DNA from 3 places in the Pseudomonas lutea genome. Region 2 is predicted to be linked to each of the others. Evidence: predicted binding sites of a transcription regulator. Region 2 holds the regulator's gene; each other region holds the start of a gene.
What was found. The regulator FliA, encoded in region 2, starts transcription of late flagellar genes. The targets are predictions, from matches to a motif close to CTAAAGTTTNNNNNNNNNNNGCCGNTAA.
Positions count from the first base shown of each region.

Region 1: LT42_RS24540 (methyl-accepting chemotaxis protein) is a predicted target of FliA. The motif match lies at 1,986-2,013, and genes of this name have one in related genera.
Region 3: motA (flagellar motor stator protein MotA) is a predicted target of FliA. The motif match lies at 2,085-2,112, and genes of this name have one in related genera.

Region 1 covers NZ_JRMB01000005.1:17,193-22,573, forward strand. The annotation lists gene LT42_RS24530 (abortive infection family protein) at 255-998, shown strand; gene LT42_RS26305 (hypothetical protein) at 1,041-1,556, shown strand; gene LT42_RS24540 (methyl-accepting chemotaxis protein) at 2,044-3,669, shown strand; gene LT42_RS24545 (histidine kinase famiy protein) at 4,086-5,381, shown strand, end outside.
Region 2 covers NZ_JRMB01000001.1:1,958,301-1,963,681, reverse strand. The annotation lists gene flhF (flagellar biosynthesis GTPase FlhF) at 1-1,211, shown strand, start outside; gene fleN (flagellar synthesis regulator FleN) at 1,330-2,163, shown strand; gene fliA (RNA polymerase sigma factor FliA) at 2,160-2,903, shown strand; gene LT42_RS08410 (chemotaxis response regulator CheY) at 3,144-3,518, shown strand; gene LT42_RS08405 (protein phosphatase CheZ) at 3,538-4,326, shown strand; gene LT42_RS08400 (chemotaxis protein CheA) at 4,472-5,381, shown strand, end outside.
Region 3 covers NZ_JRMB01000002.1:1,234,401-1,239,781, reverse strand. The annotation lists gene LT42_RS17780 (rhodanese-like domain-containing protein) at 1-388, opposite strand, end outside; gene LT42_RS17775 (HDOD domain-containing protein) at 435-1,970, opposite strand; gene motA (flagellar motor stator protein MotA) at 2,182-3,033, shown strand; gene motB (flagellar motor protein MotB) at 3,037-4,092, shown strand; gene rsgA (small ribosomal subunit biogenesis GTPase RsgA) at 4,356-5,381, opposite strand, start outside.

The sequences.
Region 1 (5,381 bases), on a different contig from region 2:
CAAAACCATACCCTTGTTTGAGTTGTAAGCCATGCGCACCAACCAATAAAGCTACGCCTGTTGGTCGGTTTATTAACGGCAGCTTTCGGCCAAATGCGGTCACTCAGCTATACGGTAATTAGTGGATTTGAGATTGCGCGCAACCGCATAGCCCCATACGGCGCACGCGCAGCTGTGTCGCTACGCGCTAGGCTTATAGGCAATCATGAGCTGGTATAACTGTTTGGTATACAGGCGACGAAAGTAGGAAAGCTATGGCTCTCATTGATGACGTTGAAGGCTTGCAATCGATCTACATCAATCGTGCCACCGGGAACGGAAACGACGATGATGAGCGGGCTCACCCTCTTTACCGGCAGAGCGTTCTTGATGACCCTCGTGTGGCATCGCTGGTTCCCGCGTGGGTGCGTCGTTACAGGAACTTGGATCAGTTTTGGGGGTTCATCCAGCCGAAATTCGCAAGCTACGCCGAGCGTAGGAAATTCATCTGGGATGATTTTAGGGCGCTCGTTGACTTCGCTGAATCGGGTGGGGAGCCCCCTTCAGATATCGTTGTCTCTGAAGCGCTGGACCGCATTGACGCTGAGCACGTTCGGATCGCTTGGACAAAGGCGCTTGAAAGGCGCTCAACCGATCCCGAGGGAGCTATAACCATGGCCCGTACGCTCCTAGAGTCGGTATGCAAACACATTCTTGACGAAGCCGGAACGAGCGACCATGAGACAACTCCTGACCTGAACAAGCTCTACAAGCAAACAGCTACGCTTTTAAATCTGACGAAGGCACAACATGAAGAGGTTGTATTTAAGCAAATCCTTGGAGGGTGTACAGCAGTTATAGAGGGTTTAGGCGCGCTTCGGAATCGTCTCAGCGATGCTCACGGAAAAGGAAAAGGCGGGGTGAAGGCTGCTCCAAGGCACGCAGAGCTGGCAGTGAATCTGGCGGGCTCAACTGCACTTTTCCTGCTTGCCACATGGGAGGCAAAGAACGGAGATTGAGTTTGGTATCGCTCAATAGAGGGCGGATCAAATTCGGTAAATATGAGTGGTCAAATCAACCTAGTACCAACAACTCAAAAACGTCAGCTCTTGGCGGGTAAATGCCTGCCCTCATTAGGCAGCAATCGGCCAGAAGCAGTCACTGGACAGCTCTGCCGTCAGTCGCTGGCCTCGGCCGTCGCTGACATTCAGGCCTCTCACAAACTCTTCACACGCAGCCAAAAGTTAGGAGCCAGCACACCTATGGCCTACGAACTTCATATTTTCAAACCAATGGAAATAGCTCTTGAAGAATGGCAATCACTTTGCGCAAGTGATCCATCGATGAAGCTAGAAAACGAGTTGGCTCGCAGAAATCCCGTCACCGGTGAAACGATTGTTTCCAGCGGCAAAAACTCGGCAATTTGGACGAATCCACTAACACAGCAACAGTATCTCTTTGATTATCGCAAGGGGGTAATTTCCTTCGTCTACAGCGATGCGGCAATCATTAAGGCCAAGGAAATTGCGAAAGCACTCGCAGCCATCGTTGAAGGCGATGAAGGTGAGGCATATTGACAATGCCCTGTGACGGATGCTTTCTCGCTTCCTCTCAGCGGTTTTGACCTGCTAGCTGCCGACAGGCCGCTATGGGTCGATAGCTGTCGTTCGCAATGAACAAGAATCTGCGGCCATAAAAAGGCCCCCGGACTGTCGGAAAGTCAGGAGGCCTATTTAACGGATATCCCGTTATACGCAGCCAGTAGGCGGCACAGGGTTCTATCCGAGCGGGTGCTTTAGGCGGAAAGCTACCCAGACAAGACTGCTGCCGATCGCCTCAAGGCACCACTTGCGCCCTGGCAACGATCCAATCCACGGCACGCCTTGCTCTCGACTGCGTATGCCCAGTTTGAAGCCAGACCTCATGGAGGGCGGCGTTCCCCTGTGTAAGTTTCCAAGACGGGCCGCACCAGCTATCGGCTGGAGGTCGCGTCCTTATGCTAATACCTCAAGTAAAAACGCCCGTCGTCGATGTCCTTAGCACAATCATCAATCGGACTCGGACATGACCTTCCGCTCACTGAACATCGCTAGCCGCAGTTTATTGTGTTTCGGCCTTTTGGCCGCCTTGGTCGCCGGTGTCGGTATTTTCGGCGTTCTGCAGATGTCGCAGATCCGCAACCAGAGTTTGGTGATCGAGAACAACAGCGTTCCGAGTATCGTCGAAGCAGACAACCTTGCCCTCCAGCTGGCCCGCACCCGAATTGAAGTACTGCGACTTTTGGCCATCCCTGATTCAGCAACTGTCTCAAGCACACGCACCAAAATCGACGGCATAAATGGCGACGTGGCTGCAGCATTCGGCCGCTACGACAGGCTTGTCACCTCGGATCATGAACGTCAGGCCTTCGAGAGCCTTCGCCAGGTCCACCAGGAATACCTGAAGAGCATTGGTCAGCTCGCCGAACTCGTTGCCGCTGGAAAGGTGGATGAAGCGCGCGCTCTGGTGCAGTCAGGCATGGCACAGCTGGGTGCGAAGATGAATGAAAGTACCGAGGCCCTGCGCAAGATCAACCAGGAGGACATCAAAGCAGCCGCCGAAACCGGCAATGCGACGTATACCCAATCCAGGTCCATCACTTGGGTAGCTATAGGACTTGCTCTGGGCCTGACTCTGCTGCTTGCCTGGCGTCTAACCGTAAGCTTGACCAGACCGATAGCTGACGCTGTAAGCGCCGCCAAGACCATCGCCAGTGGTGACTTAACACAGACGCTGGACACACGTGGTAAAGACGAAGCGGCTCAGCTCCTGCAGGCGATGCAGGAGATGCAAACTAATTTGCGGGACACCTTGGGCCACTTGGGCCATTCCGCGACTCAACTCGCTTCGGCTGCGGAGGAAATGACGGCGGTCATGCATGAGAGCGCTATCGGCCTGCAGCAGCAGAACAGCGAAATCGAGATGGCAGCCACAGCAGTGACGGAAATGAGCCAAGCGGTCGACGAGGTAGCCGGCAACGCTACGGCCACCTCGACCGATTCGCGACAAGCCGCCGATACGGCGCGCCAAGGACAGCAACAGCTCGGTAATACGCTCAGCGCGATCGAGACCCTGACAAATAACGTCATGGGCGCAAGCGAGCGCGCGGGTGAGCTGGCTGAGCAGACTCGCAACATCAGTCAGGTTCTAGACGTCATCCGTTCGGTCGCCGAGCAGACCAACCTTTTGGCTCTCAACGCTGCAATCGAGGCCGCTCGCGCAGGCGACGCCGGTCGTGGCTTCGCAGTGGTTGCCGATGAGGTCCGAGCGCTCGCCCATCGCACCGGCGAGAGCACCCGGGAAATTGAAAGCATGATCGGAAGCATTCAGCTGGGCACCGGCCAGACTGTAGATGCTTTGCTGACGAGTGCCGACCAAGCCCGGCAGACCCGCGAACAGGCCCAGTTGGCCAGCACTGCCCTCTCCGCCATTTCCCAGTCGGTGTCGGGCATTGACGAGCGGAATCTGGTGATCGCCAGCGCTGCCGAGGAGCAGGCTCAAGTGGCCCGCGAGGTCGACCGCAACTTGGTGCGAATACGTGATCTCTCGGTGCAAACAGCGGCCGGGGCTGAACAAACACGGGCAGCGAGCCAGCAGTTGTCAGAACTGGCAGTCGGACTCAACGAGCAGATCCGTCGATTCCGGGTGTAGCCCACATCACACGAGCCTAGTTCGAGGCCACCCCTGCCGATTGAGCGCCAAGCGGCAGGACACTTCGTTCAATCATAAGTCCCGTTTCGGTAGCGCAAGTCAGGGATCCAACGGCATGCCGTCTGGGCCGACTTTCGGCAGCCAGCTGTTTGCCGCCTCATTCACGGCCGTCACTAGCTCCTGGAATTGCTCTGAAAGAACGTGGGGAATGAATGGGTTCGTCATCCGGTCTCTCGCCGAGCCACGAATCGACGCCTGTAAACTCGGTAACACCCTTACTCAGCTACATCGTCGAAGCCTGCCAATTCAGCCAAGGGGTTTGAGGAATCTTAATCATTCGGATCTGTCTGACCACCATCGTACGGCCTGTCCGCAGTCCTGGCTGTCTCTGTATTCCTCCTTGACCCGGAGCTTCGATGGTCCACCGCACGCAGTCTGTCAGCAATACCTCAACCGGCGACATCAGCGGTTCGGATCACAACGTGTTTTTTGCGGCGGTAGAAACTACCCGCATGCCGATGATCGTTACGGATCCCAAACGGCCTGATAACCCAATCATCTTTGCCAACAACGCTTTCATCGAAATGACCGGCTACGACCGGTCAGAAATCGTCGGTCATAACTGTCGATTTCTTCAGGGCATTGAGACCGATCGAGAGATTGTGGCCAAGGTTCGTAAAGCGATCGACGAGGAAACTGAGATTGCGGTCGAGATCGTCAATTATAAAAAAGACGGATCGTCGTTCTGGAACGCGCTGTTCATTTCGCCGGTGTACAACGAAGCTGGAGAGCTCATCTATTTTTTCGCGTCCCAGTTGGACGTGAGCCGTCGGCGTGACGCCGAGGATGGTTTGCGTCAAGCGCAAAAAATGGAGGCTCTTGGGCAGCTCACAGGCGGGATAGCTCACGATTTCAATAATTTGCTGCAGGTGATGATCGGGTACCTGGACATGATCCAGCGAACCGCTGGCAAGCCTCAGTACGACCAGCAGCGGGTACTGCGCAGTGCGACGAATGCGCGCGACGCAGCGGAGCGAGCGAAGACTTTAACTCAACAGCTGCTTGCCTTTTCACGCAAGCAGAAGCTGCAGGGTCGTGTCATCAATCTCAACAACATTGTCAGCTCCTCACAAGACATGGCCTCTACGGTGCTCCTCGATACCGAGCTGAGACTAGTGCTGCAACCTGATCTATGGAATTGCCGGGTAGATCCAACGCAGACAGAGGTTGCGCTGCTGAACATCTTCATTAATGCCCGGGACGCCATGGAAGCACGATCAGATCGGTTGCTTACGGTCGAGACCAAGAACGTCACCATCCAGGATCTCGCGTCGACTTCCTATGACGGGCTGATGCCGGGCCGCTATGTCAGTGTTGCTCTCACCGATAATGGTACTGGCATGCCTGCTGCCATTGTTAACCGAGTCATGGACCCCTTCTTCACCACGAAAGAGGAAGGTAAGGGATCTGGGCTAGGCCTTTCGATGGTCTACGGCTTCATGAAACAGTCCGGAGGAACGGCCCGCATCTATTCCGAAGAGGGCATCGGGACCACCATCCGAATGTATTTCCCAGCCGACGATAGCCAGTTGCATGCCTCACATACTCCCGAGCATGTTCCTGAGCAGGCGGGTCATGAGCGAATTTTGGTGGTTGAAGACCGACCTGACGTGGCAGAGCTGGCCAGGATGGTGCTGGAGGAATACGGCTAC
Region 2 (5,381 bases):
ACTACAAATTGTCAGCGCTGGCACCGCGTGTGCCGAACATCGAACTCGAAGACGAGCTGCGCAAGACCCAGTCGCGCATCGTGACCGCTCAGGCCGAGCTGACCTCGCGCAGCGAGCTGGACACTGTCGCCAACCGCCAGCTGTTCACCGGCCTGGCGATGGACGACAGCAAGCAGATCGAACCGACCCTGGAAGAACCGTTTCGCCCGTCGGTTCACGCGGCCGTGGCAGCCGAACGCGCCGAGCGCAATGCCGAACCTTCGGTCAGCCATCACGTGTACGAGTCGATGCGCTCCGAATTGAACGGCCTGCGCGAACTGCTGGAAGTCCAGCTTGGCTCGCTGGCCTGGAACCAGCTGCAAGGCAGCCGTCCGCAGCAGGCCAATCTGTGGCGCCGTCTGCAGCGCGTTGGCCTGTCCGGCCCCCTGTCCCGCGATTTGCTGGCGATGGTCCCGGACTCGAACGATCAGGCTCACACCTGGCGCATGTTGCTGGCCCACCTGGCCCGCATGATCGCAACGCCGGACGTAGAGCCCCTGGAAGAGGGCGGTGTGATCGCCATGGTCGGCCCTGCCGGCATGGGCAAAACCACCACGCTGGCTAAACTGGCAGCCCGATATGTGTTGAAATACGGCGCGCAAAATATCGCGCTGGTGAGCATGGACAGTTTCCGCATTGGTGCTCAGGAACAGCTGAAGACGCTGGGCCGGATCCTCAATGTACCGGTGACCCACGTCGACCCGGGGCAATCCCTGGCGCAGGCGCTGGAACCGCTGCTGCGCAAGCGCGTCGTGTTGATCGACACCGCGGGCCTGCAAGCCAGCGATCCGGCATTGCGTCTGCAACTGGAGACCCTGGCCGGGCGTGGCATCAAGGCGCGCAACTACCTGGTGCTGGCGACAACCAGCCAGAAGCAGGTGCTGTCTGCGGCGTACCACAGCTATAAACGTTGCGGCCTGGCCGGGTGCATCCTGACCAAGCTCGACGAAACCGCCAGCCTGGGCGAAGTGCTCAGCCTGGCGGTGACACACGAACTGCCTGTGGCCTATCTCACTGATGGCCCACGGATACCGGACGATCTGCATTTGCCGCGTCGGCACCAATTGGTGAGCCGGGCTGTCAGCGTGCAGATGCAGGAGGAGCCTAGCGAGGAAGCGATGGCGGATATGTTTGCGGATCTTTATCACAGCACCGGCAAGCGAGCGGGCTAGGTGAAGAAAATGACAGTGGAATTTTCCTGCATCGATGGTCTGCCAGGCATTGTTCAGGCACTGAACGTGCAGCCCGACATGTGGCTTAGGTCTAAGCAAGACAAGGTAAACAATTAACATGGGCAGCATGCATCCCGTACAGGTTATCGCGGTGACCGGTGGCAAAGGTGGCGTAGGCAAGACCAACGTTTCAGTGAATCTTTCACTGGCGCTGGCCGAGCTGGGACGTCGCGTCATGCTGCTGGACGCCGATCTGGGTTTGGCCAACGTTGACGTACTGTTGGGCCTGACCCCCAAGCGCACCCTGGCTGACGTCATCGAAGGGCGGTGCGAGCTGCGCGACGTCCTGCTGCAGGGCCCGGGCGGCGTGCGCATCGTACCGGCGGCGTCGGGGACACAGAGCATGGTCCACCTGACCCCGGCCCAGCATGCCGGGCTGATCCAGGCATTCAGTGACATCGGCGACAACCTGGATGTGCTGGTCATCGACACCGCTGCCGGTATCGGCGAGTCAGTGGTGAGCTTCGTTCGCGCCGCTCAGGAAGTGCTGCTGGTGGTGTGCGACGAGCCTACGTCGATCACCGACGCCTACGCCCTGATCAAACTGCTCAACCGCGATTACGGCATGAACCGCTTCCGCGTGCTGGCCAACATGGCCCAGAGCCCGCAGGAAGGGCGCAACCTCTTCGCCAAGCTGACCAAGGTCACCGACCGCTTCCTTGACGTGGCGCTGCAGTACGTCGGCGCGGTGCCGTACGACGAGTGCGTACGCAAGGCGGTGCAGAAACAGCGCGCCGTGTACGAAGCGTTTCCGCGTTCCAAATGTGCGCTGGCGTTCAAGGCCATCGCGCAGAAAGTTGACACCTGGCCGCTGCCGGCAAACCCGCGCGGTCACCTGGAATTTTTCGTTGAACGCCTCGTGCATCACACCAGCGCAGGGCCCGTCTCATGACAGCAAGTGGCTATCGCATGTACAGCAAATCGTCCAAAGATTCTCAGTATGAGCTGATCGAGCGTTATGCCCCGCTGGTCAAACGAATCGCCTATCACTTGCTGGCACGTCTGCCAGCCAGCGTTCAGGTCGAGGACTTGATCCAGGCGGGCATGATCGGCTTGCTCGAAGTCTCGACCAAATACGACTCCACCAAAGGGGCCAGCTTCGAGACGTACGCGGGTATTCGTATCCGTGGAGCGATGCTCGATGAAGTGCGCAAGGGGGACTGGGCGCCGCGCTCGGTCCACCGCAACACGCGCATGGTCAGCGACGCGATTCGTGCAATCGAAGCAAAAACCGGCCGTGACGCTAAAGATCACGAGGTTGCTGCCGAACTTCAATTGAGTCTCGACGATTACTACGGGATTTTGAACGATACCCTGGGCAGTCGCTTGTTCAGTTTCGACGACCTGTTGCAGGACGGCGAACATGAAGGGCTGCACGAGGACGGCGCGAGCCAGTCGCTCGAGCCGTCGCGGGACCTGGAAGACGAGCGCTTCCAGGCGGCATTGGCGGAGGCCATTGCCAACCTGCCGGAGCGCGAACGTCTGGTGTTGTCGCTGTACTACGACGAAGAGCTGAACCTCAAGGAAATCGGTGAGGTACTGGGTGTCAGCGAATCGCGCGTCAGCCAGCTGCACAGTCAGTGCGCCGCGCGTCTGCGGGGTCGTCTTGGCGAGTGGCGCGCCCGCTCCTGAATTCTGACGCACGCCGCAAGGCCTGCGAGTTGCTTGTAAGACCGGCTGTGCAAGACGTTGAGCGGGAAGTGGAAGAGGCAGGCAGGAGTCGGTCGAACCGGGTCGTAGATGATCCGGTTTCGCTGCGCTCGTCCCGGTCGATCCCAGCCCTCCGATGTCCGGCACCGCCGGTATTGATTGAACGCGCGTTCAGGTGCTGAACGCGTTAAAGACTGCTTGGAGGTCGAATTGGACAAGAACATGAAAATCCTCATCGTTGATGACTTCTCAACGATGCGGCGGATCATAAAAAACCTGTTGCGTGACCTTGGGTTCACCAACACGGCCGAAGCAGATGACGGACTCACCGCATTGCCCATGCTGCAAAGCGGCGCCTTTGACTTCCTCGTCACTGACTGGAACATGCCCGGCATGTCCGGCATCGACCTGCTGCGTCAGGTGCGTGCAGACGAGCGTCTGCGCAGTCTGCCGGTGTTGATGGTCACTGCCGAAGCCAAACGCGAGCAGATCATCGAAGCCGCTCAGGCCGGTGTGAACGGCTACGTGGTGAAGCCGTTCACTGCGCAAGTGCTCAAAGAAAAAATCGAAAAGATATTCGAGCGCGTCAATAGCTGATGTCCGCTGCGAGGGCGCTATGGATTCCAAAGATTCGACAATGGGTGACTTTGAGTCAACCCTGAAGAAACACGCACAAGAGCTGGTCGCGAGCCTTGAAAAAGGCAAGTTCGGCGATGCCGTGCAACTGATCCATGAGCTTAACCAGACCCGGGACAGAGGCCTGTACCAGGAGGTCGGCAAACTGACGCGCGAGCTGCACAGCGCGATCGTCAATTTCCAGATCGACCCGAACATGCCTCAGGCCGAGGAGGTCTCTCAGATCACCGACGCCACCGAGCGGCTCTCGTACGTGGTCAGGCTGACCGAAAACGCGGCCAACCGGACCATGGACCTGGTGGAGCAGAGCACGCCGTTGATGAGCGGGCTCAGTGCCGACGCCAAATCCTTGAGCGCCGACTGGGGACGCTTCATGCGCCGCGAGATCAGCGCCGAAGAGTTTCGTGATCTGGCGCGCCGCGTCGATACGTTCCTGACGCGCAGCGAAAAGGAGACCACCGAGGTCTCCGCGCACCTCAACGACATTCTGCTGGCCCAGGATTACCAGGACCTCACCGGTCAGGTGATCAAGCGCGTGACCACGCTGGTGACCGAAGTGGAGCGCAACCTGCTCAAGCTGGTCCTCATGGCCAGCCAGGTAGACCGTTTCGCCGGCATCGAACACGACCAGGAAGTCTTCCGTCAGCAAAAAGAACAAGAAAAACTTCACTCCAAGGGTGAAGGTCCGCAGATCCATGCCGATAAACGTGAAGACGTCGTATCCGGACAGGATGATGTGGACGATCTGCTATCCAGCCTCGGCTTCTGATTCGGTCATCCGGATTTCAGATTTCAGGTTCTCTGTGAAAGTGGCTGCTGGACCCGCGCGCCAATGCTTCGACGAAAGCAATGCGCGCTGGCCGTCAGTGCAGCCTCCGGATCGGTTTGACGGTTAATTTTAGGAGCACCCCCCAATGAGCTTCGGCGCCGATGAAGAAATCCTTCAGGATTTTCTGGTAGAGGCCGGCGAGATTCTGGAGCAGTTGTCCGAGCAGTTGGTTGAGCTGGAAAGCCGGCCAGACGATGCGGATCTGCTCAATGCAATTTTTCGCGGTTTTCACACTGTAAAAGGGGGCGCCGGCTTCCTCCAGCTCAACGAGCTGGTTGAATGCTGTCACATCGCCGAGAACGTGTTCGACATCCTGCGCAAGGGTGAACGCCGCGTCGACTCGGAGCTCATGGACGTGGTGCTCGAGGCCCTCGACACCGTCAACAGCATGTTCGGTCAGGTGCGCGAGCGTTCCGCCGTGACCCCGGCCACGCCTGAATTGCTGGCGGCCCTGGCACGTCTGGCCGAGCCGGCCTCTGCCGACGAAGTCGCTGCCGCACCGGTGGTCGAAGAGCCGGTCGCTGAAGCGCCGTCCGAAGACATCACCGACTACGAATTCGAACAGCTTCTGGATTCGCTCAACGCCGTCAAGGCTCAGGCGGCTGGGGGTGTTGTTGCCCCCGTTGCTCCTGCTGCGCCCGCTGCTGCCGCGCCTGTTCCTTCACCGGCTCCGACAGCATCGACGAGCAGCGCGCCCAGTGACGAGATCACCGACGCCGAGTTTGAATCGCTCCTCGATCAGTTGCACGGCAAAGGCCAGTTCGCCGTTGATGCCGTACAGCCGACCGCCGCGGTGACGCCTGCGGCTGCGCCGGCCAGTGACGAAATCACGGACGACGAATTCGAGTCGCTGCTTGATCAGTTGCATGGCAAGGGCTCGTTCTCGCCAGACGCCGCTGCTTCTGCTGTGGCAGCCGCACCCGCCGCACCCGCCGCGCCGGCTGCTCCTGCTGCGCCCGCCGCTGCGTCGAAAGCCGCTGCCTCGGACGAGATCA
Region 3 (5,381 bases), on a different contig from region 2:
CTGTCGACAGTTGCAGACCTTCGCCTTGCCAGGCCAGCAGGCCACCGTCGAGATAGTGATACTTTTTGTGTCCGATCACGTCGAGCAACCAGATGAAGCGGCCTGCCCAACCGCCGCCTTCGTCGTCGTAAACCACGTAGACGGCGTCAGGATTGTGGCCCAGTTCACCGAACAGAGCCTCCAGTTGCGTCTGGGTTGGCAACAGCCCCGGCGCAGGGGGCAAGCCCAGTTGTGTGCGTTTCGGATCGACAAAACGTGCGCCGGGCAGGTGCCCGGCCTCGTAGCGGGCCGGGCTGGTCAGGTCGACCAGAATAAGCTCGGGAGCGCTGAGGCGGGCCTGCAGGTCTGCGGGCTCGATGACCAGCGGCAAGCTTGAAAAGGCAGACATTTGGCGTCTCCGGATCGCGAAAAGGTTGCGAATTGTAGCTCAGCTGTCAGCCGTTGCGATGGCTAAAGGTCGTGAGCGCTTTCTCGATGCACTGTCCGGTTTTGCCGAACGCCTGCACGGACATTTCAGAAAAAGGCCCACCCCCCTGATCGGCCATCACCAACATCACCACGCGACCATTGCTGGCAAGTGAGCGGATCAAGAGATGTTCGCCGCTGAACAAATGGCGCAGTTGTGCCGGCAGCAGCGCCGAGAACTGCGCGTTGTTCGCAGGTGTCAGGCGGAGCTGTGTGGGCTGTGCAAGCAGGCGCTGCAGCAATGTACTGTTGTTGTAGGGAACCAGCAGCGCGGCGGCTGACTTGTCCAGCCCTGCGATTTGATGCACACGCAGGCTGTCGGTTTTTCGATCAGTCATCAGCAACACCACCCGCTGCATACCGGCCGCCACCAATGCATCCCGAGCGCAAGTTGTCAGGTGCATCGCGTTGATGAAAATGCCGGGCTCTTTGAGCAGGTCGGCGCAATGCCTGCGCCATACCTGCAGCGCATCGGGCGTGGGCGCCGGCGCTGGCAGCATGCCTTTATGCACGCGGCGCGCGTTCCACGGCCAAAGCAGCGCCTGTGCCGGATGCCAGATGTCCGGGGTCGAGTGCTGACGCGCGCTGGCCACAGCGTTTTGGTGAACCTGCTGTTGAAGCTGGTCCAGCGGCTGCTGCAGATAAAGACTGGTCAACAGTTGCCAGCGCAGGCTGTGCGGCGTGTCCCAGGCTTGATGCGCGGAAAGCGCCAGGCCGTTGGCCAACAAAATCGTGTTGGCGGGCTGATTGAGCCAGCGTCGAAGAGGCAGATCGGCATCGAGCTGCTGCCGCTGCTTGAGTGCGTCGTCGTTGCCGTGAGCGATGCGCAGGACTTTGACCAGACTGCGCTGCTGAGAGGTCAACAGTTCGTACCCTTGGGTCACCCAGACAGGCAGGCGCCAGTGGTGTGCCAGCGCCTGACAGAGATGCACCAGCCGTACGCCAAACAGCGAGTTTTCCACCGACTTGGCGCATTCACCTTTGTGGATAACCCGCAGCTCCCATTCTTCCAGTAGCGTGGGGTGTGCCAGCGCCATGGGCCAGAGCGGCGAGAGAAAGAGCAGACTGCCCAGGTGGATGTCCTGCCACAGCCGTGCCAGTTGATTGGCAAATAAACCGTAAGCCTGTTGCATCGCGTGCTGGCTGATCATCTGCAATTGGCGCAAGGCCACCGGAATCTCGCGTGCGTCGACGCTGGGCAAGCGCGCCAGCAGCGCTTCCGTACGCGCCAGGCCCAGGCGATTGATGGCTACCTCAAGACTCTCCGCAGGCTGAGTCAGGGCGTTATTGGCCAGGTTGGCCTCGCGCAGAACATTGAGCACCAAGGCCGGGCTGTCTTGCATGAGGTCTGCGATGTCACGCAACGAGCGACGGCTGTCGGTCAACGCGGCCTGAACTCGCTGATGCGCCACTGCGGGCACCGGCAACGCGATGCTGTCGAGCTGCTTTATCCATTGATCCAGGCTGCGGGGGACAGGGAGCGACGTAGCTTTATCTGATTGCATTCACAACACCCGTACGGCTGGGAGATTAGATCGACGTCGAGTACTGGCATCATGCTGGCCCTTGCAGCACACGGTCCGGCGGCACACATCGGTCAGGATTTTCGCGTGTTCTGACTATAGTCTGGCGCATTCATGCCGATAAGCAGGACAAGAGTTTCAGGCGCTTCTCGCGCAATGACCATGAACCCGACTCAGTAAGTATTTTCTACCTATGGCAAAAATTATCGGCATCATCGTCGTTTTCGCGAGCGTTCTCGGCGGATACGTACTGTCCCACGGTCAGATCGCTGCGTTGATCCAGCCTTTCGAGGTCATGATCATCGGCGGTGCGGCGCTGGGTGCATTCCTGCAAGCCAACCCGGGCTATATGACCATGCTGGTCATCAAGAAGTCCTTGAAGATGTTCAGCACCCGGTTCACCCATGGTTACTACCTTGAGGTGTTGGGCCTGGTCTACGAGATCCTCAACAAAAGCCGTCGCGAAGGCATGATGGCCATTGAAGGGGACATCGAAGAACCTGAGAACAGCCCGATTTTCGCCAAATATCCAGGCGTGCTCAAAGACACCCGCATGATCGCGTTCATCTGCGATTACCTGCGCATCATGTCCTCCGGCAACATGGCGCCGCACGAGCTGGAAGGCTTGTTCGACATGGAGCTGCTGAGCATGAAAGAAGAGCTTGAGCATCCTTCCCATGCGGTCACCGGGGTGGCCGATGCGATGCCCGGTTTCGGTATCGTCGCTGCGGTACTGGGTATCGTTGTGACCATGGCGTCCCTGGGTTCGGGCGACAAGGCCGCGATCGGCATGCACGTAGGTGCGGCGCTGGTCGGTACGTTCTTCGGTATTTTGGCGGCCTACGGCTTCTTCGGCCCGCTGGCCACTTCTCTGGCTCACGATGCCAAAGAAGAAATGAATGTCTACGAATCGATCAAGGCCTCGCTGGTTGCGTCGGCGTCCGGTGTGCCGCCTTCGCTGGCTGTAGAGTTCGGTCGCAAGGTGCTTTATCCAGCCCATCGCCCCAGCTTCAGTGAGCTGGAACAAGCTGTCCGCGGTCGTTGATCCATGGAAAATAATCAGCCGATTATCATAAAGCGCGTCAAGCGCTTTGGCGGGGGGCACCACGGCGGCGCCTGGAAGATTGCCTTCGCCGACTTTGCGACGGCGATGATGGCGTTCTTCCTTGTGCTCTGGCTGATGTCGTCGGCCACGCCCGAGCAACTGGTCGCTATTGCCGGTTACTTCAAGGACCCGGTCGGTTTCTCCGACAGCGGCTCGCCCTATGTGATCGACCTGGGCGGCTCGCCGGAGATGTCTCCTGACCAGACGCTCAACCCGGAAGTCAAATCGACGCCTGCACCAGACCGCGTGCCGGTTGATGCCGATCAGCAGGACTCGGCTGCCGAGCAGGTTGAGCAGGACCGTCTGGAGATGTTGCTGCAGGAACTGCAGACCAAGGTGAACGAGAACCCGCAACTGGCGAAGTTCAAGGACCAGATTCTGTTCGAGATTACTCAGGACGGGTTGCGTATCCAGATCACGGACGCGGACAACCGCCCGATGTTTGATATCGGCAGCGCGAAGCTTAAACCGTATTTCGAAGACATCCTGCTGGCCATGGCTGACACCATCAAAGCGGTGCCGAACAAGGTCAGCATCAGCGGTCACACCGATGCGACGCCTTACGTGGGCAACAACGGCTTCGGTAACTGGGAGCTGTCGTCAGGTCGCGCGAACGCCGCACGACGGGCGTTGGTGGCGGGAGGTTACCCCGATCCGCAAGTGGCGCGTGTGGTGGGTTACGCCTCGTCGGCGCTGTACGACAAGCAGCACCCGCAGAACCCGATCAACCGCCGTATCGACATCGTGGTGATGACCAAGAAAGCGCAGCAGCGTATCGAAGGCGCGCAGAACTCGGGTGAAGCACCGCAAACGCCGGATGCACCGAGCGGCGCTGCGCCAGCGCCGACGCCAGGCGCCATTGCACCTGCCAATCAACCGGGGGCATCGATCTCGACGCCCGCCGTTGATCCCCAGGCGTATGCCCAGCCGCACGAGATTCGGCAGAAGCTGAACATTTTCGATCAGGGCCAGCTGAAGATCGACGAAACCAGGAACTGACGCCTGGCTGCACAAATAAAAACGCCGCGATGATCGCGGCGTTTTTGTTTCAGCTTTTTGACAGTCCGACTTGCCGGCCTTGCGGACGGCAGCTTCTGCTAATAGTGCGAAGTGCAGAAGGCGGGTCTGGAGCAATCCGCGTGTAGGAGCGCGCTTGCCCGCGAAGGCGATTCGTCTGCTTCATCAATGTCGCCTGACCGACCCCATTCGCGGGCAAGCGCGCTCCTACAATCTGTCGCCGAATCTGGATGCCATGGAGAGGCTCAGTAGCTGCTCTCCGGCAAGCTCGCGATGATCGAACGATAGCTGTTCATCCGCTGCTGTTGCACGCGACCGTCTGCCAGGCCTTGCAGCAATGCACAGCCGGGTTCGCGGTCGTGTTTGCAGTCGCGGAAGCGGCATCTGCCCAGCAGGTCGTTGAACTCGATGAAGCCCGCTTCGACGTCAGCTCGGCTGACGTGGCCCAGTCCGAATTCCCGGATGCCGGGGGAGTCGATCAAGTCGCCGCCACGCGGAAAGTGGAACAGACGCGCGGTGGTCGTGGTGTGCGTGCCCTGACCTGAATATTCCGACAACGGCCCCACGCGGGTGCCGACTTCCGGCAACAGGCTGTTCACCAGCGAGGACTTGCCGACGCCGGACTGACCGACGAACACACTGATGTGGCCATCAAGCTGGTCTTGCAACTGCTGCATGCCGTCGCCGTGGTGCGCTGAAACTTCCAGCACTGGATAACCCAGCGTGCGGTACACCGCCAGCAGCGCATTGAGTGCAGGAGCGTTTTGATCGTCGATCAAGTCGAATTTGTTGAGCAGCAATAGCGGGCGAATGCCAGCGTGCTCGGCGGCCACCAGATAACGGTCGATCAGGTTGGCGTGGGGTTCGGGCATGGGTGCGAAGACGATGACGATAAGGTCGACGTTGGCGGCGACCGGCTTGAGCTGGCCCCGGCTGTCCGGGCGGCTCAGTTCGGTGTCCCGCGGCAGCTGCGCCACGATGACTCCGATGCCTTGATTGCCGGCGCGCCACACAACTCGGTCGCCAGTCACCAGGGCCGGGAGGTTGGCGCGCAAATGGCAGCGGAAAACCTGACCCTGCAGCTCGCCGTCCTGCGCCTCGACTTCCACTTGCACGCCAAAGTGCGCGATGACCAGACCCGTTTGCTCGGGACCCAGATCGCCGCCTTCCAGCGTTTCGAGGGCGTTTGATTCGCGTTTGGCGGCACGTGCTGCACGTTCGCCCTGAATCTTTTCGATGCGCCAGTTCTGGCGGCGGTTGAGTTGGCGTTT